DNA from 3 places in the Streptomyces sp. NPDC048718 genome. Region 2 is predicted to be linked to each of the others. Evidence: riboswitches for the same ligand, from Rfam matches in the RefSeq annotation. Region 2 holds a riboswitch; each other region holds the start of a gene.

Region 1 (7,436 bases), on a different contig from region 2:
CCTTCGTCATGTTCGGGATCACGAAAAGGGTGTCCGGGCCGGCCCGGTCGAGTCCGGGCGGGGCGGAGCGGTTCGGGTCGCGTCCTGTCCGGCGTGTATGTCGCGCCCGCGCGCCCCGCTCCCGCCCCGGATGCGCCGTGGCCAAAACTTGTTTGCTCCTTTGCGTCACCCGTGCGCTCCCCGTAACGTCGCGCACACCATGAGTGATCGCGAGAGAGTCGGCGGCGTGCGCGCGGTGGCGCGGGCGGCGGTACGGGCGGGGCGGCGCGTGCCCGCCGTGCTGTTGCTGTTCGCGCTGCTCGCGCTCGTCGCCGGGGTCTGTCATGGAGCCCACGGGCACGCACTGGCCCTGAACGGTCTCGCCGGGGAGAGCGTCTCCGCGCCCGCCTCCTCGCACGGCTGCGAGATGCCGGGGGAAAAGGGCTCCTTCGACGCCCATCTGCCCGCGCAGTCCGGTGGTTCGCAGCTGTCGGCGCCGGACTTCGGCGGCGCCGTCCTCGTTCCGTACGACGAGGTCTTCCCCGAATCCCCGCACACGCGCCGCGTCCATGGCCGGGCCGGACCCGGTCCCGAGTCCCGCAGACTGCTCATCGCTCTGGGCGTGAACCGGAACTGAGCCGACTCGCGTACGCCCTCGCGCCCGGCGCCTTCGCCTCCACGCGCCCGCGTACGCCCTTCCCGGCCCTCTTCCGCGCGCAGGCGCGCCCTCGTACGCCTACGGCACAGGCACAGGCACAGGCACAGGCACAGGCACAGGCATCGGTAGCGGCATGCGTGCCCGCGTACGCGTCGGCATCCGTGCCCGCATATGCCTCGCGGGTGCCTCCGTCTTGGCATATGCCCGCGCCCGCGCATCCCCTCACGCACCCAAGGGACGCAGACCCCATGACGCACCCCGCCACGCTTCTCTCCGTCACCGAGCAGACCGTCGGCCGCACTCCCGTCCTCTGGATGGACGACGGCTACTGGGCCAAGCTCGAAGGCTTCAACTTCGGCGGCATCAAGGACCGGGCCGCCCTCCACATGGTCGAGCAGGCCCGCCGCCGCGGGGAGTTGCGGCCCGGCGCCCCGATCGTCGAGTCGACCTCCGGCACCCTGGGCCTCGGTCTCGCGCTCGCCGGAGTCCTGCACGGCCACCCGGTCCATGTCGTCACCGACCCGGGCCTCGAACCGATCGTCGAGCGGATGCTCACCGCCCACGGCGCGCGGGTCCATGTCGTGGCCGAGCCCGGTCCGTCCGGCGGCTGGCAGCAGGCCCGCCGGGACAAGGTCGCCGAACTGCTGCGCGCCCTGCCCGGTGCCTGGTGGCCCGACCAGTACGGGAACCCCGACAACCCGCGCGCGTACGCCGGACTCGCCGCCGAACTGTCCGAGCAGCTCGACCGGATCGACGTGCTGGTCTGCGCGGTCGGCACCGGCGGCCACTCGGCCGGGATCGCCCGCGCGCTGCGCGCCGGTTCCAGCCCGGCCCTCGAACTCGTCGGCGTCGACTCCATCGACTCCACCGTCTTCGGCCTCCCGGCCGGCGAGCGCCTGATGCGCGGCCTCGGTTCCTCCATCCACCCGGCCAACGTCGACCACCCCGCCTTCGACGAGGTCCACTGGATCGCACCGGCCGAGGCGGTACGCTCCGCGCGGCGGCTCGCGGCCCGGCAGTTCGCGACGGGCGGCTGGAGCGTGGGCGCGGTCGCGCTGGTCGCGGGCTGGCTGGCCCGCACCCGGCCGCGCGGCACCCGGATCGCCGCCGTCTTCCCGGACGGACCGCAGCGCTACTTCGACACGGTCTTCAACGACGAGTACTGCGCCCTGCACGGGCTGCTCGACGGTCCGGTACGCGACGAACCGATGGCATATGTCGAGGATGTACGGGTCGACGGCTGGACCCGCCGGGTCCTGGACCGGGATCCGGGCCGGGCCCCGGGCCGGGACCTCGACCGGGCGCTGGTCCAGGACAGGGCGCGGGCCCAGGAGCGGGTTTTGGATCCGGCCGCCGTCCGGCGGCCGGGCGCCGCCGAGCGCCCCGGGACGGAGCGGACCCGATGACCACGGCGGCGGCCCCGTCCCGGGGCGGGATCTGGAAGCAGAGCCGCACCTTCGATCCGGCCGTGCGGCTGCTCTTCCTCAACCAGCTCACCATCAATCTCGGCTTCTACATGCTGATGCCGTACCTGGCCGCCCATCTCGCCGACGGCCTCGGGATGGCGGCCTGGGCGGTCGGCCTGGTGCTCGGCGCGCGCAACCTCTCCCAGCAGGGCATGTTCCTGGCCGGCGGCGCGCTCGCCGACCGGCTCGGCTTCAAACCGCTGATCGTCGCCGGGTGCGCGCTGCGGACGGCCGGCTTCGGCGCGCTCGCCTTCGCGCAGTCGCTGCCGGCGCTGATCGCCGCCTCGCTCGCGACGGGCCTGGCGGGCGCGCTGTTCAACCCGGCGGTGCGGGCGTATCTCGCGGCCGAGGCGGGGGAGCGGCGGGTGGCGGCGTTCGCGCTGTTCAACACGTACTACCAGGCGGGCATCCTGCTCGGGCCGCTGGTGGGGGTGGCGCTCACCGGGGTGTCGTTCCGGCTGACGTGCGTGGTGGCGGCGGTCCTGTTCGCCGGGCTGACCGTCGTACAGCTGCGGCATCTGCCCGTACGGCACAAGGCGGCGGCGACCCCGGCGGACGGGGACGGCGGGGCGCGGGGGCAGTTCCGTACGGTGCTCACGAACCGTACGTTCTGGCTGTTCTCGCTGGCCATGACCGGTTCGTACGTCCTGTCGTTCCAGGTCTACCTGGCGCTGCCGCTCGCCGCCGGGGGGACGGCGGCGATGACCGCGCTGTTCGTGGTGTCGGCGCTGGTGGCGCTGGCCGGGCAGCTGCGGATCACCGCCTGGTGCGCGGCGCGGCTGACCCGCGAGCGGTGTCTGGTGCTCGGGCTCGCCCTCATGGGGGCGGCCTTCCTCCTTCCGGCGGCGCTGGGCCGGGCCCTGGTGGGGCTGCTGCTGTGCGCGGCGGTGCTGGCGGTGGCGAACGCCGTGCTCTACCCGTACGAGATGGACACCGTCGTCGCGCTGTCCAGGGGCCGCTGGGTGGCCACCCACTACGGGCTCTACAACACCGTCTGCGGGATCGGTATCACCCTGGGGAATCTGGGGACGGGTGTCCTCCTTGACACGACCGGCTGGTCGGCGGCGCCCTGGCTGGTGCTGTGCGCGGTCGGCCTCGGGTGCGCGGCGGCGATGGCGGCGCTCGCGCGCGGCGGACGGTTGACCGCCGCGACCACCGCGACCACCGCGACCGCCGCCACGGAGGTGGAGGCAGGGGCGGACGCCGACGAGGTCAGGGACGCGGAGGCGGTCACGGACCCGGCCGCGGGCCCGGATCCGGCGGTACGCCGTACGGCGGAAGAGGAGTCGCCGGACGCCACCGCCTGACCGCACCCTGGGGAGGAGCACGAGGAGCACGAGGAGCACGAGGAGCGCGGGGAGCCCCGGGAGCCAGGGAGGACGAGGAGCACAGGTGGCGCGAGCGGCGGTGCGGCGCGGGCGAAGCCGGGACCGGGGCGAGGGCCGGCGCCGGGGGAACGGCGGCGACCCCGGCTCGTACGACGGTCCGTACCGCGGTGTCCGGCGTTTTCTGCGGGCGCTCCCGGCGCTGGTGATCGCGGGCGGGGTGGCATATGACCTGCTGACCCCGCCCATGTACACGGCGGCGCCGCTCCTTCCCGCGGCGCCGCTGATCGCCGCCCCGTTCTTCTCGACCCGTACCACCCTGCTGACCGGCCTCGCCGCCGTCATGGCCAGTACGGGCCTGCTCTTCTTCCACAAGGAGACGAACGACGTCGTCTCGATCACGGAGACGCTCACCGTCGCCACGGTCTCCGCGCTCGCGGTGCTGATCAGCCGGGTGGTCCAGCGCAGCGGCGAGCGGCTGGCCTCGGCCCGGGTGGTCGCGGAGGCGGCGCAGCGGGCGGTGCTGCCCGAGCCGGAGGAGCGGATCCGCGGGCTGCGGATCGCGGCCCGGTACGAGGCGGCGCAGGCGGGCGCGTTCATCGGCGGCGACCTGTTCGCGGTCCAGGGCACCCCGCACGGGGTACGGGTGGTGGTCGGCGACGTACGGGGCAAGGGGATGGACGCGGTGGAGGCGGTGGCGGTCGTCATCGGGGCGTTCCGGGAGGCGGCCGAGCAGGAGGCGACGCTGGCGGGGGTCGCGGCGCGGCTCGAACGGGCACTGGCCCGGGAGGGCGAACGGCGCGACGACCTCGACGCGTTCGAGGGCTTCACGACGGCCGTCCTCGCGGAGTTCCCCGGGGCTCCGGCGGACCCGGCGAGGCCGCGCGGGCCCGGGGAATGCGCCGGGTTCGTCCGGGTGATCAACCGGGGGCATCCCGAGCCGCTGCTGCTGTACGCCGACGGGGCGCTGCTGCCGCTCCGGCCGAGCGTGCCGGCGCTGCCACTGGGGCTGGGGGACGTGGCCGCGTGGCCGGACCGGGCCGACGAGACGCCGTATCCGCCGGGCGCGACGCTGCTGTTCTACACGGACGGGCTGTCGGAGGCGCGGGACGCGCACGGGGTCTTCTACGATCCGGCGAAGCGGCTCGCGGGACGGATCTTCCCGGGGCCGGAGGAACTCCTCGACGCCCTGGTGGCGGACGTGCGCCGGCACACGGGCGGCGGGACGACGGACGACATGGCGCTGCTCGCGGTGGCCCGGCCCGGGGTGGGGGAGCCGGAGCGGCGGCGGACGATGCCGGTGGTGCCGGCGGACGGCCCGAGGGCGCATGAGACGCATGAGGCGAATGAGGTGGATGGGGCGGATGGGGTGCGCGGGGCGGGCGAGGCGGGCAGTCTGCCCGGGACCGGCCTACCGGAGGGCGGCGAGGGCGACCAGGGTGATGACAGGGTGTAGTCGAGAGATCTCCCTCAGGTAACGACTGAGGCACCGTCATATGCAAGGTGTTCGTCGAAACCTTTCTGAAGAGGCCTCAACTTGGGCTATTCCCTCCCATTTCAATGAATGATCACAGGGGACGGCTTGGAATCCCTCACCCGCGTCTATTAACGTTCGATAACGCAGCGCGGTCGTCCCAGCCGTCGCAAGAGGCGGCACCGTGCGCACGCGCCGAATCCCGTCAGGGAACCGGGGAACCACCACATGGGGTGAATCGGGCCCCGCCGCACCCGTGCGGCTCGCCCGTAGGAGACCTTCCTGCTCCGAACCCGTCAGCTAACCCGGTAGGCGAGAAGGAAGGAAAGGAGAGCGCCTCCGTGGCGTCCAACCCCCCCACTCCGCAAGCCCCCTTCTCCCCGTATGGCCCGTACGACCCGAATGATTCGTACGACTTGAACGACGCGTACGACCCGAATGGCGCGTACGACCCGAACGACTCGTACAACTCGTACGGTGCCTACGACGGTCCTGGCGGGACCGAGAGCACGGCCGGGGTGACCGGGACGGCCGAGGAGTGGAACCCCACCGAGGACTCCCTGCGGGCCCAGAGCCGTTCCGGCGGCCGGCACCGCGTCGCCAAGCGCTCCAACTTTGCCCGCTCCTCCACCGTGCTCGGCGTCGGTGTGATCGCCGCCGTCGGCGCCGGCGGCCTGGCCTCCGCGCAGCAGAAGCCGCCGGTCTCCATAGCCCTGCCGGACGTCGGCCTGCCGGACGTCAAGCTGCCCGACGTGTCCGAACTCCCGGGCGTCGGACGGCTGATGAACGGTGACGCGAAGAAGGGCGACTCCGCCGCCGTCGCGGGCAACGCCAACACCCAGCCGCTCACCGCGCTCACGTACACCACCCCTGCCGACGAGGCCGCCCCCGCCGGCGGCGCCGAGGCCGGTGCTCAGCCGCAGACGCAGACCGCGGCCGACGCGGGCGAGGCACTGCGCGCCCGCATCCTCCAGCAGGCCGAGCAGCAGCACGCGGCCGCCGACGCCGCCGAGAAGGCCGCGGCGGAGACGGCGGCGGCGGAGAAGGCCGCCGCCGAAGCCGGTGCCAAGGCCGACGCCGCCGAGAAGGCCGCCGCCGAGGCTAAGAAGAAGGCCGAGGCGGAAGCCAAGGCGAAGGCCGCGGCGAAGGCGGAGGCCGAGCGCCTGGCCAAGCTCGCCGCCAGCTTCGCGCTGCCGACCTCGTCGTACGTGCTGACCTCCACCTACGGCGTGCCCGGCTCGATGTGGTCCTCCGGCTATCACACCGGTCTGGACTTCGCCGCGCCCACCGGTACGCCGGTCAAGGCCGTGCACGGCGGCACCGTCAAGTCGGCCGCCTGGTCCGGCGCGTACGGCTACCGCATCGTCCTCGAACTCGAGGACGGCACCGAGATCTGGTACTGCCACCTGTCCTCGATGACCGCGGGCGTCGGGCAGTCCGTCGGCACCGGCGAGACCATCGGCCGGGTCGGCGCCACCGGCAACGTGACCGGCCCGCACCTCCACCTGGAGGTCCACACCGGGGACGGCTCCCGCCTGGACCCGGCGTCCTGGCTTCGCTCCAAGGGCCTGACCGTCTGACCTCCCCGGGGCGCCCCGAGGCCCTCCGAGGTTCCCCGGGCCGCCCGGATTCCTCGGGATTCTTCGGCCTACGCCCCTGTGCGCCTTCCGAGCCGCCCGGCCCCTGTCGGTGTGACAGGGGCCGAAGAGGCGGGCATGGAAACGGAGCGGGCCCGGACGCGCGGGGGGAAGATCGACCCATGACTTCCCTTCGCCGACTGGGCACTTCCGATCTGCACGTCTTCCCGCTCTCCCTCGGGGGCAACGTCTTCGGCTGGACCGCCGACGAGGAGGGCTCCTTCGCCGTCCTCGACGCCTACGCCGCCGCGGGCGGCAACTTCGTCGACACCGCCGACGTCTACTCGCAATGGGTCGAGGGCCACGAGGGCGGCGAGTCCGAGACCGTCATCGGCCACTGGCTGGCCTCGCGCGGCAACCGTTCCGACATCCTCGTCGCCACCAAGGCCGGTTCCCACGCCGACTACAAGGGGCTCCGGCCGGAGACGATCAAGGCCGCCGCCGAGCAGTCCCTGCGCCGTCTCGGCACCGACTACATCGACCTCTACTACACGCACTTCGACGACGAGTCCGTCCCGGTCGAGGACATCGTCACCGCCCTCGACGCGCTGGTGAAGGAGGGCAAGGTCCGGGCCGTCGCCGCCTCCAACATCTCGGCGGAACGGCTGCGCGCCTCCCTCGACTTCGCCGAGGCGGAGAACCTCACCGGGTACGTGGCCCTCCAGCCGCACTACAACCTGGTCTCCCGCGACACCTACGAGGGACCGCTCCAGGACACCGCCGAGGCCGCCGGACTCGCGGCCGTGCCGTACTTCGGGCTCGCGTCGGGCTTCCTCACCGGCAAGTACCGGCCGGGCCGCACCGTCGACAGCGCCCGCTCCCAGCGGCCGCTCGAACTGCTCGGGACGGAACGCGGACAGCGGGTGCTCACCGCGCTCGACAAGGTCGCCGAGGCCC
Region 2 (7,436 bases):
CGTCCAGGGTGCCGGTCGCGCCGGCCACCGTGAACACCACCGCGTCCGACGCCGGGTCCACCGCCGTGAAGGACAGGACCTCGGCGCCCTCCGCCAGCTTGATGCCCGCCATACCACCGGCCGGGCGGCCCTGCGGCCGTACCTGGGAGGCCTGATAGCGCAGCAGCTGGGCGTCGGAGGTGATGAAGACCAGATCCTCCTCGCCGGTGCGCAGTTCGGTCGCGCCGACGACCCGGTCGCCGTCCTTGAGGCCGATGACCTCCAGTTCGTCCTTGTTGGCCGGATAGTCCGGCACGACCCGCTTGACCACACCCTGGAGCGTGCCGAGCGCGAGGCCGGGCGAGGACTCCTCGAGGGTGGTCAGGCACAGTGCCGTCTCGTCCGCCTCCAGGGTCAGGAACTCCGTGAGCGGCGCGCCGCCCGCCAGGTTCGGCGCGGCGGCCGTGTCCGGCAGTTGCGGGAGGTCGATGACGGCGATCCGCAGCAGCCGGCCGGCCGAGGTCACCACGCCGATGTCGCCGCGCTGGGTGGCCGCCACCGAGGAGACGATCACATCGTGCTTGGCGCGCTTGCCGTCGTGGTCGGCCGGAAGGGCCTCGGTCACCGTACGGGCCAGCAGACCGGTGGAGGACAGCAGCACCCGGCACGGGTCGTCCGCGACCTCCAGGGCCATCGCCGGGGCCGTCTTCGGCGAGCCCGCCGACTCCAGCAGGACCGTGCGCCGGTCGGTGCCGAACTTCTTCGCGACGGCCGCCAGCTCCGTCGAGACCAGCTTGCGCAGCTCCGCGTCGGATTCGAGGATCTTCGTCAGCTCCTCGATCTCGCCGGTGAGGCGGTCGCGCTCCTCCTCCAGCTCCAGCCTGTCGAACTTGGTGAGCCGGCGCAGCGGGGTGTCGAGGATGTACTGCGTCTGGATCTCGCTGAGCGAGAAGCGCTCCATCAGACGCTGCTTGGCCTCCGCCGAGTTGTCGCTCTCGCGGATGAGCCGGATGACCTCGTCGATGTCGAGAAGCGCGACGAGCAGGCCCTCGACCAGGTGCAGCCGGCTCTGCCGCTTGCCGCGACGGAACTCGGAGCGGCGCCGGACCACGGCGAAGCGGTGGTCGAGGTAGACCTGCAGCAGTTCCCGGAGGCCCAGCGTGAGCGGCTGGCCGTCGACCAGCGCCACGTTGTTGATGCCGAAGGACTCCTCCATGGGCGTCAGCTTGTACAGCTGCTCCAGGACGGCCTCCGGCACGAAGCCGTTCTTCACCTCGATGACCAGGCGCAGGCCGTGGTTGCGGTCGGTGAGGTCCTTGACGTCGGCGATGCCCTGGAGCTTTTTCGAGCCGACCAGGTCCTTGATCTTGGAGATGACCTTCTCGGGGCCGACCGTGAAGGGGAGTTCGGTGACGACGATGCCCTTGCGGCGCGCCGTCACGGTCTCGATGGTGGTCGTCGCGCGGATCTTGAAGGTGCCTCGGCCCGACTCGTAGGCGTCCCGGATGCCGGCGAGTCCGACGATCCGGCCGCCGGTCGGCAGGTCCGGGCCGGGGACGAAGCGCATCAGCGCGTCGAGGTCCGCGCTCGGGTGGCGGATCAGGTGCCGGGCGGCCGCGATCACCTCGCCCAGGTTGTGCGGGGGCATGTTGGTCGCCATACCGACCGCGATTCCCGAGGCGCCGTTGACCAGCAGGTTCGGGTACGCGGCGGGCAGCGCGACCGGCTCCTGCTCCTGGCCGTCGTAATTCGGGGCGAAGTCGACGGTGTCCTCGTCGATGGACTCCGTCATCAGGAGTGCGGCCGGGGCCATCTTCGACTCGGTGTACCGCATGGCGGCCGGCGGGTCGTCGTTGCCGAGCGAGCCGAAGTTGCCGTGGCCGTCGACGAGGGGCAGCCGCATGGAGAACGGCTGTGCCATCCGGACCATCGCGTCGTAGATCGACGCGTCGCCGTGCGGGTGGAGCTTGCCCATGACTTCGCCGACCACGCGCGCGCACTTCACGAAGCCGCGCTCGGGCCGCAGGCCCATCTCGCTCATCTGGTAGACGATGCGGCGCTGTACCGGCTTCATACCGTCGCGGGCGTCGGGCAGCGCACGGGAGTAGATCACCGAGTACGCGTACTCGAGGAAGGAACCCTGCATCTCGTCGACGACATCGATGTCGAGGATTCGCTCTTCGAACGCTTCGTCCGGCGGCGGTGTCTTCGTGCTGCGGCGGGCCATCGCGGCTGCGGCTCCTTCACCAAACTTGGGCTGATCTGACGCCGACCATTGTGGACCGTGCCACGGACAATGCCGACCGCGACCCGGAAGAGGGACATCCGAGAGGTACGGGAACTTCGCGAGGTGGCGGCGCGCTTGCATACAGTGGCAGGACTTTTTCCCGATCGCGATCGAAGGGACGTACATGCCCATGGGTCACACGGCTGAGGCCGAGGCCGGCTCCGGCGGCCTGACTGCGACCGAGCACCGGCTGGCCAACGGCCTGCGGGTGGTGCTCTCCGAGGACCACCTGACCCCGGTCGCCGCGGTCTGCCTCTGGTACGACGTCGGTTCGCGCCACGAGGTCGAGGGCCGCACCGGACTCGCCCACCTCTTCGAGCACCTGATGTTCCAGGGCTCGGGCCAGGTGAAGGGGAACGGCCACTTCGAACTGGTGCAGGGCGCCGGCGGCTCGCTCAACGGTACGACGAGCTTCGAGCGGACCAACTATTTCGAGACCATGCCCGCGCACCAGCTGGAGCTCGCGCTCTGGCTGGAGGCCGACCGCATGGGCTCGCTGCTCGCGGCCCTGGACGACGAGTCCATGGAGAACCAGCGCGACGTCGTCAAGAACGAGCGCCGCCAGCGCTACGACAACGTGCCGTACGGCACCGCGTTCGAGCGTCTGACCGCCCTCGCGTACCCCGAGGGCCACCCGTACCACCACACCCCGATCGGCTCGATGGCCGACCTGGACGCGGCCACCCTCGAGGACGCGCGGAGCTTCTTCCGCACGTACTACGCGCCGAACAACGCGGTGCTCTCCATCGTCGGCGACATCGACCCGGAGCAGACCCTGGCCTGGGTCGAGAAGTACTTCGGCTCCATCGCCGGCCACGACGGCAAGCCCGCGCCCCGCGACGGCTCGCTGCCGGACGTCATCGGCGGGCAGCTGCGCGAGGTCGTCGAGGAGGAGGTCCCGGCGCGTGCGCTGATGGCCGCCTACCGGCTGCCCCACGACGGCACGCGGGAGTCCGACGCGGCCGACGTGGCCCTGACCATCCTGGGCGGCGGGGAGTCCTCCCGTCTCCACAACCGGCTGGTCCGCCGCGACCGTACGGCCGTCGCCGCGGGCTTCGGCCTGCTGCGGCTGGCCGGCGCGCCCTCGCTCGGCTGGCTGGACGTCAAGGCCTCCGGCGGTGTCGAGGTCCCGGCGATCGAGAAGGCCGTCGACGAGGAGCTGGCCCGCTTCGCCGCCGAGGGCCCGACGCCCGAGGAGATGGAGCGCGCCCAGGCCCAGCTGGAGCGCGAGTGGCTGGACCGGCTCGGCACGGTCGCCGGCCGTGCCGACGAACTGTGCCGGTACGCGGTGCTGTTCGGCGACCCGCAGCTCGCGCTCACCGCCGTGCACCGGGTCCTCGACGTCACCGCCGAGGAGGTCCGGGAGGTCGCCCAGGCCCGGCTGCGCCCGGACAACCGCGCCGTCCTGGTCTACGAGCCGGTGACGGCCGACGGCGCCGACGACAGCGACAGCGACGAGGAAGAGGGAGCGGACCAGTGACCGAGGCCGCCGCGTCTTTGGCAACCATGACGTTCCACCCGCAGCCCCAGCCGGGCCTCGCCAAGCCCTGGGCCTTCCCGGCCCCGGAGCGCGGCACGCTCGGCAACGGGATGACCGTGCTGCGCTGCCACCGCCCCGGCCAGCAGGTGGTGGCCGTCGAGGTGTCCCTCGACGCCCCGCTGGAGGCCGAGCCCGAGGGCCTGGACGGCGTGGCCACGATCATGGCCCGGGCCCTGTCCGAGGGCACCGACCAGCACTCCGCCGAGGAGTTCGCCGCCGAGCTGGAGCGCTGCGGCGCCACCCTTGACGCGCACGCCGACCACCCCGGCGTACGGGTCTCCCTGGAGGTCCCGGTCTCCCGGCTGCCCAAGGCGCTCGGCCTGCTCGCCGAGGCCCTGATCGCGCCCGCGTTCGCCGAGTCCGAGATCGAGCGCCTGGTGCGCAACCGGCTCGACGAGATCCCGCACGAGGCGGCCAACCCGGCCCGCCGGGCGGCCAAGCAGCTCTCCAAGGAGCTGTTCCCGGCCGGTACGCGCCTGTCCCGGCCGCGCCAGGGCACCGAGGAGACGGTGGAGGCGATCGACGCCGCTGCCGTGCGCGCCTTCTACGACGCGCACCTGCGGCCCGCCGCCGCCACCGTCGTGGTCGTCGGCGACCTGACCGGGGTCGACCTGGACAAGCTGCTCGCCGAGACCCTGGGCGTGTGGACCGGGGCGCCCGCCGCGCCGCGTCCCATGCAGGGCATCACGGCCGACGACACCGGACGGGTCGTCATCGTGGACCGCCCCGGCGCCGTCCAGACGCAGCTGCTCATCGGCCGTATCGGCGCCGACCGCCACGACCGGGTCTGGCCGGCCCAGGTGCTCGGTACGTACTGCCTCGGCGGCACCCTCACCTCCCGGCTCGACCGCGTCCTGCGCGAGGAGAAGGGCTACACCTACGGGGTACGGGCCTTCGGCCAGGTGGTGCGTTCCGACGCCGAGGGCCACGGTGCCTCGATGCTGGCCATCACCGGCTCGGTCGACACGCCGAACACCGGCCCGGCCCTCGACGACCTGTGGAAGGTGCTGCGCACCCTGGCCGCCGAGGGTCTGACGGACGCCGAGCGCGATGTGGCCGTGCAGAACCTGGTGGGGGTGGCACCGCTCAAGTACGAGATGGCGGCCTCCGTCGCGGGCACGCTCGCCGACCAGGTCGAGCAGCACCTCCCGGACGACTACCAGGGGCAGTTGTACGCGCGCCTGGCCGAGACCGGCACGGTCGAGGCCACGGCCGCCGTGGTCAACGCCTTCCCGGTGGACCGGCTGGTCACCGTGCTCGTCGGTGACGCGGCACAGATCGAGGAGCCGGTGCGGGCCCTCGGGATCGGCGAGGTGACGGTCGTCACCGGCTGAGCGGCCGACCGACCCACCCGACCGACCTGACCCGGCCGGGGAGTGACCTGACCCGGCCGGCCCGGCCGATCCCGTGGGCTCGGCCGGGCCGACGGTGTGGACGGCTGAGAGAGGGACCCTGACGACCCGGTTCGTCAGGGTCCTTCCTTATGTCCGAATTGACGGCCTGTGAGGCCGAATGCCCTGTGGCATGAATAACAATGAGGCGCCTCTGTTTGGCGATGGACAGATGATCGGCCTAGCGTCGATGCGGCTGTCCGCCCTTGCACGACGCCGCGTCCGCGGCACCGGGCAGCCATCGCCGAGTCCCCGTCAGGCGCGAGCCTGGGGAGCCGGGGACCCCTCACGTCCCCTGGGGTGAATCGGACGCCTTCGCTCTCTCGCGGAGGGGCCCGTAGGAGACCTTCCTGCTCCGAACCCGTCAGCTAACCCGGTAGGCGAGAGGGAAGGAAAGGACCAGCCTTTTCATGGCGTTCACCCGTGCCACCGGGAAGCATCGTGCTCCGAGCCGGATGGCGCGCCGCGGCGCGGGCATCGCCGGCGCGGCGACTCTCGCCGGTGCCGGCGTCATCGGCTCTCTGGCCTCCCCGGCGCTCGCCGCCGACGCCGAGGACGGCTCCCTGGAGGACACCGGCCTCACCCGGGTGGTCACCGAGGAGTCCCTCGCCAAGCACGTCGACGCCCAGGCCGCCGCCCAGGAGAAGCAGGCCTACCAGGCCGCCGCCCGCGCCAAGGCCGCCGCCGAGGCGAAGCGCAAGGCCGAGCAGCGCGTCAAGGAGATCCGCGAGGCCAAGGAGCGCGCCGCCCGCGACGCCGAGCGTAAGCGCCTCGCCTCCTTCCAGCTCCCTGTCGCCGGCTCGTACGTCTCCACCGGCTACCAGACCGGCGGCGCGCTGTGGTCCTCCGGCCACCACTCCGGTATCGACTTCCACGCCGCGTACGGCACCAAGGTCGTCTCGGTCGGCTCGGGCACCGTCGTCGAGGCCGGCTGGGGCGGCGCGTACGGCAACAACATCGTCATCAGGATGAACGACGGCACGTACACCCAGTACGGCCACCTCTCCGCCCTGCGCGTGTACGTCGGCCAGAAGGTCACCCCGGGCGAGCTGATCGGCATCTCCGGTTCCTCCGGAAACTCCACCGGCCCGCACCTCCACTTCGAGGCCCGCACCGGTGCGGAGTACGGCACGGACATCAACCCGATCTCGTACCTGCGGGCCCGCGGCGTGGCCGTCTGACGGTCGTCCCCCGGGTGGCCCGGTGGGTGATCGCATCCCGCGATCGCGCGCGGCGCATCACGTGACGAAGCCCCGGCTCGAAGGAGCCGGGGCTTCGGTGTGCGCGGGGTCGCGGTGCCGGGAGTGCGGTGCCAGGGTGTGCGCGGGGCGCGGACATGCGAAGAGCCGCGTCCCTCCGGAGGAGCTGGAGGGGCGCGGCTCTCGTCGCTTAATCGCCGAACAGCCGAACCGCCGAACAGCCGAACCGCCGCCGAACCGTCGCCGGGTGACGGCGGGGTGACGGCGGACGGGTCAGACGGTCTCGGGCAGCTCTTCGAGGCCCTCGGCGACCAGCTTCGCGAGGCGGTCGAGCGCGATCTCGGCGCCCTCGGCGTCCGAGGCGAGCACGATCTCCTCGCCGCCCTGGGCGCCCAGGCCGAGCACCGCGAGCATGGACGCGGCGTTGACCGGGTTGCCGTCGGCCTTGGCGATCGTCACGGGGATGCCGGAGGCCGTGGTGGCACGGACGAAGATGGAGGCGGGGCGGGCGTGCAGGCCCTCGGCCCAGCCGACGTTGACGCGGCGCTCAGCCATGTGGTTGCCCTTCAACTCTCAGCGGTTGTCTAGACCAGTCTCTCACGGGTGGCGAGAGACCCGGCCTTGAACCGCCGGGCGGCCCCTGGGGTGCCCCGTCCGGCCCTCCCCACAGCGCCCGGCGCCCGCCCGCCGCGCGACCGGTGCCACGGCTCCGCCGCGACCCGAGTCACCACTCGTGTCAACGCCCCGCGCCGGTCGTAGTCTTTCCCCATGCAGAGCGCGTCGGAACAGCCCGCACAGCCGGAACACGCCTACCCCGACCACTGGGAGGCGGACGTGGTCCTGCGGGACGGCGGCACCGCGCGCATCCGCCCCATCACCGCCGACGACGCCGACCGGCTGGTCGGCTTCTACGAGCACGTGTCGGACGAGTCGAAGTACTACCGCTTCTTCGCGCCCTACCCCCGGCTGTCCGCCAAGGACGTCCACCGGTTCACCCACCACGACTTCGTGGACCGGGTCGGGCTCGCCGCCACCGTGGG
Region 3 (7,436 bases), on a different contig from region 2:
TACCGCCGCTGGTCGTCGCCTGCGCGCTCGGCATCGAGAAACTGGCCCTGCGCGGCGGCGGCCGGGGCGGTGCGCCCGCCGCGCTGACCGTCGTCCGCACCGGCATGGGGCCGGCGCACGCGCGCCGGACCGTCGCCCGGGTCCTGGGCCGTGAGCCCTGGCAGGACGCGGCGGTCATCGCCTCCGGCTTCTGCGCGGGCCTGGCCCCCGGGATGCACCCCGGCGATGTCGTCGTCGCCGAGGAGACCCGTGACGGCGACGGCGTCACGCCCTGCGACGGCACCGCGCTGCTCGTGGCGGCCCTCACCCGGGCGCTGCCCGGCCATACCGTCCACACCGGCCCCCTGACCGGCTCCGATCATGTGGTGCGCGGCCCCGAGCGGGCCGCGCTGCGGGCCGGCGGCGCCCTCGCCGTCGACATGGAGTCGGCCGCCACCCTGCGGACGGCGCTCTCGGCCGGTCCGCGCCCGGTTGCGGCCGTACGGGTGGTCGTGGACGCTCCAGAGCATGAACTGGTCAGGATCGGCACGGTGCGCGGGGGAATATCGGCGTTCCGCGTGCTCCGTTCCGTCCTTCCCGCGTTTGTCGAATGGCACCGTTCGTTACTGCTTCCCAGGAGGTGAGCGAGACATGGCCATGCCGCTCCGTCAGTCCATCAGGGTCGGTACCTATCTCTTCGAACAGAAGCTCCGCAAGCGGGAGAGGTTCCCGCTGATCGTCGAACTGGAGCCGCTGTTCGCGTGCAATCTCAAATGCGAGGGGTGCGGCAAGATCCAGCACCCGGCGGGCGTCCTCAAGCAGCGGATGCCGGTCGCCCAGGCGGTCGGCGCCGTCCTGGAGTCCGGGGCGCCGATGGTGTCGATCGCCGGCGGCGAGCCTTTGATGCATCCTCAGATCGACGAGATCGTGCGTCAGTTGGTGGCCAGAAGGAAGTACGTCTTCCTGTGCACCAACGCCATGCTGCTGCGCAAGAAGATGGACAAGTTCACCCCGTCCCCGTACTTCGCCTTCGCCGTGCACATCGACGGCCTGCGCGAGCGGCACGACGAATCCGTCGCCAAGGAGGGCGTGTTCGACGAAGCGGTGGCGGCGATCAAGGAGGCCAAGCGACGCGGCTTCCGGGTCACCACCAACTCGACCTTCTTCAACACCGACACCCCGCAGACCGTCATCGAGGTGCTCAACTACCTCAACGACGACCTCCAGGTCGACGAGATGATGATCTCGCCCGCCTACGCGTACGAGAAGGCCCCCGACCAGGAGCACTTCCTCGGGGTCGAGCAGACCCGGGAGCTCTTCAGGAAAGCGTTCGCGGGCGGCAACCGGCGCCGCTGGCGGCTCAACCACTCCCCGCTCTTCCTGGACTTCCTGGAAGGCAAGGCGGACTTCCCGTGCACCGCGTGGGCGATCCCCAACTACTCCCTCTTCGGCTGGCAGCGCCCCTGCTATCTGATGAGCGACGGCTACGTCCCCACGTATCGCGAACTCGTGGAGGACACCGACTGGGACAAGTACGGCCGGGGCCGTGACCCGCGCTGCGCCAACTGCATGGCGCACTGCGGCTACGAGCCCACCGCCGTCCTCGCCACCATGGGCTCGCTCAAGGAGTCGCTGCGCGCGGTCCGCGAGACGGTCACCGGGAACGGCCCGGCATGACCGAGGAGTTCGACCTGCGGGCGCTGCTCGCCGAGCGCGGCGGCGAGCGCTACGAGCTGCACGCCCGCCACCTCAACCACCAACTGCCGCGCATGCTCCACACCATAGGGTTCGACAAGGTGTACGAGCGGGCCGAGGGCGCCCACTTCTGGGACGCCGATGGCAACGAATACCTGGACATGCTGGCCGGCTTCGGCGTCATGGGGCTCGGCCGGCACCACCCGGTCGTCCGCAAGGCGCTGCACGACGTCCTCGACGCCGGCCTCGCCGACCTCACCCGCTTCGACTGCCCGCCGCTGCCCGGCCTCCTCGCCGAGCGGCTGCTGGCCCACAGCCCCCATCTCGACCGGGTGTTCTTCGGCAACAGCGGCACCGAGGCCGTCGAGACCGCCCTCAAATTCGCCCGGTACGCCACCGGGCGCCCGAGGATCGTCTACTGCGCGCACGCCTTCCACGGGCTCACCACCGGCTCCCTGTCCGTCAACGGGGAGAAGGGCTTCCGGGACGGCTTCGCCCCGCTCCTGCCCGACACGGCGATCGAGCTCGGCGACCTCGACGCCCTGGAGCGCGAGCTGCGCAAGGGCGACGTGGCCGGCTTCGTCCTGGAACCCATCCAGGGCAAGGGCGTCCACGCCGCCCCGCCCGGCTTCCTGCGCGCCGCCCAGGAACTGCTGCACCGGCACGGCGCCCTGCTCATCGCCGACGAGGTGCAGACCGGTCTCGGCCGGACCGGCGACTTCTACGCCCACCAGCACGAAGAGGGCGTCGAGCCCGACCTGATCTGTGTGGCCAAGGCACTCTCGGGTGGCTATGTGCCCGTCGGCGCCACGATCGGCAAGGACTGGATCTTCAAGAAGGTCTACTCCTCGATGGACCGGGTCCTCGTCCACTCGGCCAGCTTCGGCTCCAACGCGCAGGCCATGGCCGCCGGACTCGCCGTGCTCTCCGTCATGGAGTCCGAGGACACCATCGCGCACGTCCGCCGTACCGGCGACCTGCTCGCCTCCCGGCTGCGGGAACTCGTGCCCCGCTACGAACTCCTCAAGGAGATCCGCGGCCGAGGACTGATGATCGGCATCGAGTTCGGCCGCCCGACCTCGCTCGGGCTGCGCGGCCGCTGGGCCATGCTCCAGGCGGCCCGCAAGGGGCTCTTCGCTCAGATGGTCGTGGTGCCGCTGCTCCAGCGCCACCGCATCCTCACGCAGGTGTCCGGCGACCATCTGGAAGTGATCAAGCTGCTTCCGCCGCTGATCATCGACGAGAAGGACGTCGACCGCTTCGTCACCTCCTTCACCGCGGTCATGGACGACGCGCACGGGGGCGCCGGGCTCCTGTGGGACTTCGGGAAGACTCTGGTCAAACAGGCTGTGTCGGCCTCGTAGGGCGGGCCGCGGGGGCTGCGTGCCCGCAGAGCCGCCGGGGAGCCGCCGGGGAGCCGCCGGGTGCGGGGAGACGCCGCTCCTGTGAGGGTTTGCCTCTGAGGCAAGAAATTTGCCTCAGAGGCACGATCCTGGCCCAATGGAGGCATGGACCACGTTACCGACGTCCTGCAGGACGTCGCCCCGCAGCTGCGGGCCCTGCGGCGCCGCCGGGGGCTCACGCTGGAGGGCGCCGCCCAGCGGGCCGGGCTCTCGCCGGCTCACCTCTCCCGGCTGGAGACGGGCAACCGGCAGCCCTCGCTGCCCATGCTGCTCTCCCTCTCCCGTATCTACGGTACGACGGTCTCCGAGCTGCTGGGCGAGACGCTGCCCGAGCGCGACCCGATCGTCCGGGCCGGCCGTTCCGATCCCGTCGAGGCCGACGGCTGGATCTACCGCCAGGCCGGAGCCGCCGGACGCGCCATGCAGTGCCTGCGCGTCCACATCCCCTTCGCCACCAGCGCCGACATCGTCCGGATGCACCCTGGCGAGGAGTGGATCCACGTCCTGGAGGGACGGGTCAGGCTCGCGCTCGGCGACACGGTGCACGTTCTCGACCCCGGGGACAGCGCCCACTACGACTCGCTCACCCCGCACCGGGTCGGCGCCGCCACCCAGGCGGGCGCCGAGCTGATGTTCGTCCACACCCTGATCCAGAGCCCCGCCGCCGAGCTGTGCCTCGGCAACGGGACTCCGCACAGCCGCTGAGCCCCCAGAAAGGATTCGACATGTCCGACAAGTCCGTACCGGTCACCGGTGAAGAGCGTGGTGGCGGCAAGTTCCCCAAGGGGCTCGTGCTCCGTCTCTTCGCCTACCTCATCGCGGGTCACCTGTTCGCCGGCTTCCTCTACCTGCTCTTCGAGATGGGCGGCGGCCAGTAACACGGCGGCAGGCGAAGCGGTCTCGGCGGCCGGCTCCCGGCCGACCGCCCCGGGCCCTCACCCGCCCGCCCCTACACCTCCGTGAGCAGCCGCTCTCGCAGCCGCTCACGGGTCTTTGGGGCCAGTCCCAGGCCCGTCAGGAGATACGCGTCGACCGACCCCCAGGTCGACTCGATCGCCTCGAACCCGGCGCGCAGATACTCCACCCGCGCGTCGAAGAGCGGGGCCAGCAGCTCCATCACCTCCGGAGACATCCCGTCCGGGGCGGTGGAGCCGCGCTTCATCCGGTAGCGCCGGTGGGGGGCGTTGGACTTCAGATAGTCCGCCTCGATCGCCTCCCGCTCGACGCCGACCGCCAGCAGGGATATCGCGATCGCGAGCCCCGCCCGGTCCTTCCCCGCCGCGCAGTGCATCAGCGCCGGAACGCTGTCCCCGGCCATCGTGTGCAGGATCCGGCTGTGCTCGGCGGTCCGCTCGACGATCATCCTCCGGTACGAGCGGGTCATCCGCCCGGCCGCCTGTCCTTCGCCCAGGACCTCGCGCAGCCGTGCCAGTTCGCCGGAGCGCACCAGCTTCCAGAAGTCCTTGCCGTCGGCGGGGTCGCTGAGCGGGATGTTCACGTTGGTCACCCCGGGCAGCGCCACGTCCGGCCCCTCCAGGCGCCGGTCGGCGTCATTGCGGAGGTCGAACACCGTATGCAGGGACAGGGTGGCGAGGAAGGCCGCGTCCTCGGTGGTGGCGTGCGCCAGATGGCCGCTGCGGAACAGCCGCCCGGTGCGGACGGCCCGGCCGTCCGCGGTCGGCAGCCCGCCCAGGTCGCGGAAGTTGCGTACGCCGGTGAGCTCGGGCTCGGTCGTCGCTTGCGTCACGGTCGCTCCTGCTCTCGGGATCGGTTTTCCGGCATCATCCCGGTGCCCGCTTCACGGTGCACCCCTCGGGGCACCCGTGGGCGATCTGCCCGAATTGGCAGATTCGGTATAACGCGCCCTGATTACTGGGGGGATGGGTGTCAGGGCGTGAGCAGCGTCATAAACATGACGGACCGTGGTGGAGCATCCTTTTCAATTCCCTTTGGCGGAAAGCGAATCGATGGGGCGTCATCGATACGAGGTGACCGAAATTCGGGCCCGGCGCGGCGTGATCATGGGGAAAAGGGATAAGGCGGCTTGTTCCCGCCGACTCGGCTCGTCTAGCGTCGCGTTCCATCCGGACGGACCGCCGAATCCTGCCGCCGCCCGGAATCCGCACTCACCCGTACCCGGCAGGAGCGGGGGACCCAGGTTTTACGCCGGTCCCTCGGCGCCCGAATAGAAAAAGGCGCGCCATGAAGGACGGCTTGGGGTGAAGTCGCGTGAACGCGCGGCCGGACATCTCCCGTCCGAACCCGACAGCTCACCTCGCAGGCGACGGAGAGGAATGCCGTCATGCCCGCGAAGGGTAAGCACCGCCGCCGCAAGGCCCGCCCGTTCAGCCGTGGAATAGTCGCCGCGAGCGCCGGCGGAGCCGTCGTCGCGCTGCCGCTGATCGGCGCGACCGGCGCCCATGCCGCCGAACGGGCCGTCCCGGCCGCGATGCCCCGGCAGGCCCCCGCCGCGACCCCGGCATCCGCCCCGGCCACCGCACCCCGTGGCGGCGCGAGCGCGTACACCGTGGTGCCCGGCGACCATCTGTCCAAGATCGCCGCCGAGCACCGGCTGGCCGGCGGCTGGCACCGGCTGTACCACGACAACCGCAAGGTGGTCGGCGAGAACCCGTCGCTGATCTTCCCGGGTATGAAGCTCGTCCTCGGCGCTACGCACACCGGCCAGGCCACCACCCCGAAGGCCGCCGCCTCGCAGAGCGTCGGGCGGGGCGCCGACAGCGTGTCCACCGCCTCCGCCTCCGCTTCGCGTGGTGCCGAGCGCGTCACCGCGTCGGCCGCCGGTGCCTCCACCCAGGCGTCCACGCCGGCCCCCTCGGTCTCGGCTTCGGCCTCGTCCTCGGCTTCCACCACCGTGTCCACCGGCACCTCGGCCTCGGTCCCGGCCGGTACGACCGCCTCCTCTGGCGCGACCGCCTCCTCCGGCTGGGTCGCCCCCGTCAGCGGCGGCACCTCCACCCCGTACCGCGCCTCCGGCTCGATGTGGTCCTCCGGCTACCACACCGGTGTCGACTTCATGGCGGCCACCGGCACCACCGTCCGCGCCGTCGGTCCCGGCACCGTCTACTCCGCGGGCTGGGGTGGCTCCTACGGCAACCAGGTCGTGATCAAGCATGCCGACGGCACTTACTCGCAGTACGCCCATCTCTCCTCGATCAGCGTTTCCGCCGGCCAGACCGTCACCGGCGGGCAGCAGATCGGCCTGTCCGGCGCGACCGGCAATGTGACCGGCCCGCACCTGCACTTCGAGATGCGCACCGGGCCGGACTACGGCTCCGACATCGACCCGCTGGCCGCCCTGCGGCAGCACGGCGTCGCCGTCTGACCCGTCCGACCCATCCGGCCCGAAACGGCGGAAGGGCCCTCCAGGCCCGCCCGTGAACCAGGCCCCGTAACCGGCCCCCGGCGCACCCGCGCCGGGGGCCGGGCGCGTATTCCGATTTGGTCGAATCTTTATCGGTGGCATATATCACCCGCCGTCAACCCCTCCTTACGGTCGCGTAGGTCACATCCGTCCGGCAAAGATGTGCTCCCGTGGCAGACGATTCGACAACACGAGACATGAACGCAATCGGGTCGTACGCGGCTATCGGTGACAGTTTCACGGAGGGCGTCGGAGACCCCGGGCCCGACGGGACATTCGTCGGCTGGGCGGACCGTTTCGCGGTCCTGCTGGCCGACCGGCTGCCGGAGCACGACGACTTCCGCTACGCGAATCTGGCCGTACGGGGGCGCCTGCTCGACCAGATCGTCGCGGAACAGATCCCGCGGGCGAAGGAACTCGCCCCCGACCTGGTGACCATCTGCGCCGGCGGCAACGACATCATCCGCCCCGGCACGGACCCCGACGACGTCGCCGAGCGCTTCGAGAGCGCCATCGCCGACCTGAGTTCCGCCGTCGGCACCATCATGGTGGCGACCGGCTTCGACACCCGCGACGTGCCGCTGCTCAAGCACCTGCGCGGCAAGATCGCCACGTACAACGGGCACGTGCGGGCCATCGCCGACCGCTACGGCTGCCCGGTCCTCGACCTGTGGTCGCTGCGGTCCGTCCAGGACCGCCGCGCCTGGGACGACGACCGGCTGCACCTCTCGCCCGAGGGGCACACCCGGGTCGCGCTGCGCGCCGCCCAGGTCCTCGGCATGCCGGTGCCGGCCGACCCGGAGCAGGCCTGGCCGCCGCTGCCGCCGCGCGGCACCCTGGAGGTCCGCAAGGACGACATGCACTGGGCGAAGGAATACCTCGTCCCGTGGATCGGCCGGCGACTGCGCGGTGAGAGCTCCGGCGACAACGTCGAGGCCAAGCGCCCCGACCTGCTGCCGCTGTAGCGGATCGGACCG

What was found. Region 2 has a riboswitch for cyclic di-AMP ahead of ACGFRB_RS12990 (M23 family metallopeptidase). Riboswitches for the same ligand answer to the same signal wherever they lie in the genome.
Positions count from the first base shown of each region.
Region 1: it holds a riboswitch for cyclic di-AMP, as region 2 does, so the genes downstream of both, ACGFRB_RS21210 (M23 family metallopeptidase) here and ACGFRB_RS12990 (M23 family metallopeptidase) in region 2, are expected to answer to the same signal.
Region 3: it holds a riboswitch for cyclic di-AMP, as region 2 does, so the genes downstream of both, ACGFRB_RS22760 (peptidoglycan DD-metalloendopeptidase family protein) here and ACGFRB_RS12990 (M23 family metallopeptidase) in region 2, are expected to answer to the same signal.

Region 1 is NZ_JBICVG010000010.1:261,523-268,958, forward strand. It holds gene ACGFRB_RS21190 (hypothetical protein) at 200-616, shown strand; gene ACGFRB_RS21195 (PLP-dependent cysteine synthase family protein) at 886-2,043, shown strand; gene ACGFRB_RS21200 (MFS transporter) at 2,040-3,410, shown strand; gene ACGFRB_RS21205 (PP2C family protein-serine/threonine phosphatase) at 3,496-4,884, shown strand; cyclic di-AMP (ydaO/yuaA leader) riboswitch at 5,086-5,232, shown strand; gene ACGFRB_RS21210 (M23 family metallopeptidase) at 5,244-6,482, shown strand; gene ACGFRB_RS21215 (aldo/keto reductase) at 6,662-7,436, shown strand, end outside.
Region 2 is NZ_JBICVG010000006.1:33,007-40,442, forward strand. It holds gene ACGFRB_RS12975 (DNA topoisomerase (ATP-hydrolyzing) subunit A) at 1-2,206, opposite strand, end outside; gene ACGFRB_RS12980 (pitrilysin family protein) at 2,397-3,746, shown strand; gene ACGFRB_RS12985 (M16 family metallopeptidase) at 3,773-5,140, shown strand; cyclic di-AMP (ydaO/yuaA leader) riboswitch at 5,430-5,595, shown strand; gene ACGFRB_RS12990 (M23 family metallopeptidase) at 5,608-6,378, shown strand; gene ACGFRB_RS12995 (HPr family phosphocarrier protein) at 6,670-6,951, opposite strand; gene ACGFRB_RS13000 (GNAT family N-acetyltransferase) at 7,165-7,436, shown strand, end outside.
Region 3 is NZ_JBICVG010000012.1:60,430-67,865, forward strand. It holds gene ACGFRB_RS22730 (1-hydroxy-2-methyl-2-butenyl 4-diphosphate reductase) at 1-623, shown strand, start outside; gene hpnH (adenosyl-hopene transferase HpnH) at 631-1,656, shown strand; gene ACGFRB_RS22740 (aspartate aminotransferase family protein) at 1,653-3,038, shown strand; gene ACGFRB_RS22745 (helix-turn-helix domain-containing protein) at 3,183-3,782, shown strand; gene ACGFRB_RS22750 (DUF6126 family protein) at 3,803-3,955, shown strand; gene ACGFRB_RS22755 (tyrosine-protein phosphatase) at 4,027-4,824, opposite strand; cyclic di-AMP (ydaO/yuaA leader) riboswitch at 5,195-5,374, shown strand; gene ACGFRB_RS22760 (peptidoglycan DD-metalloendopeptidase family protein) at 5,380-6,420, shown strand; gene ACGFRB_RS22765 (SGNH/GDSL hydrolase family protein) at 6,657-7,424, shown strand.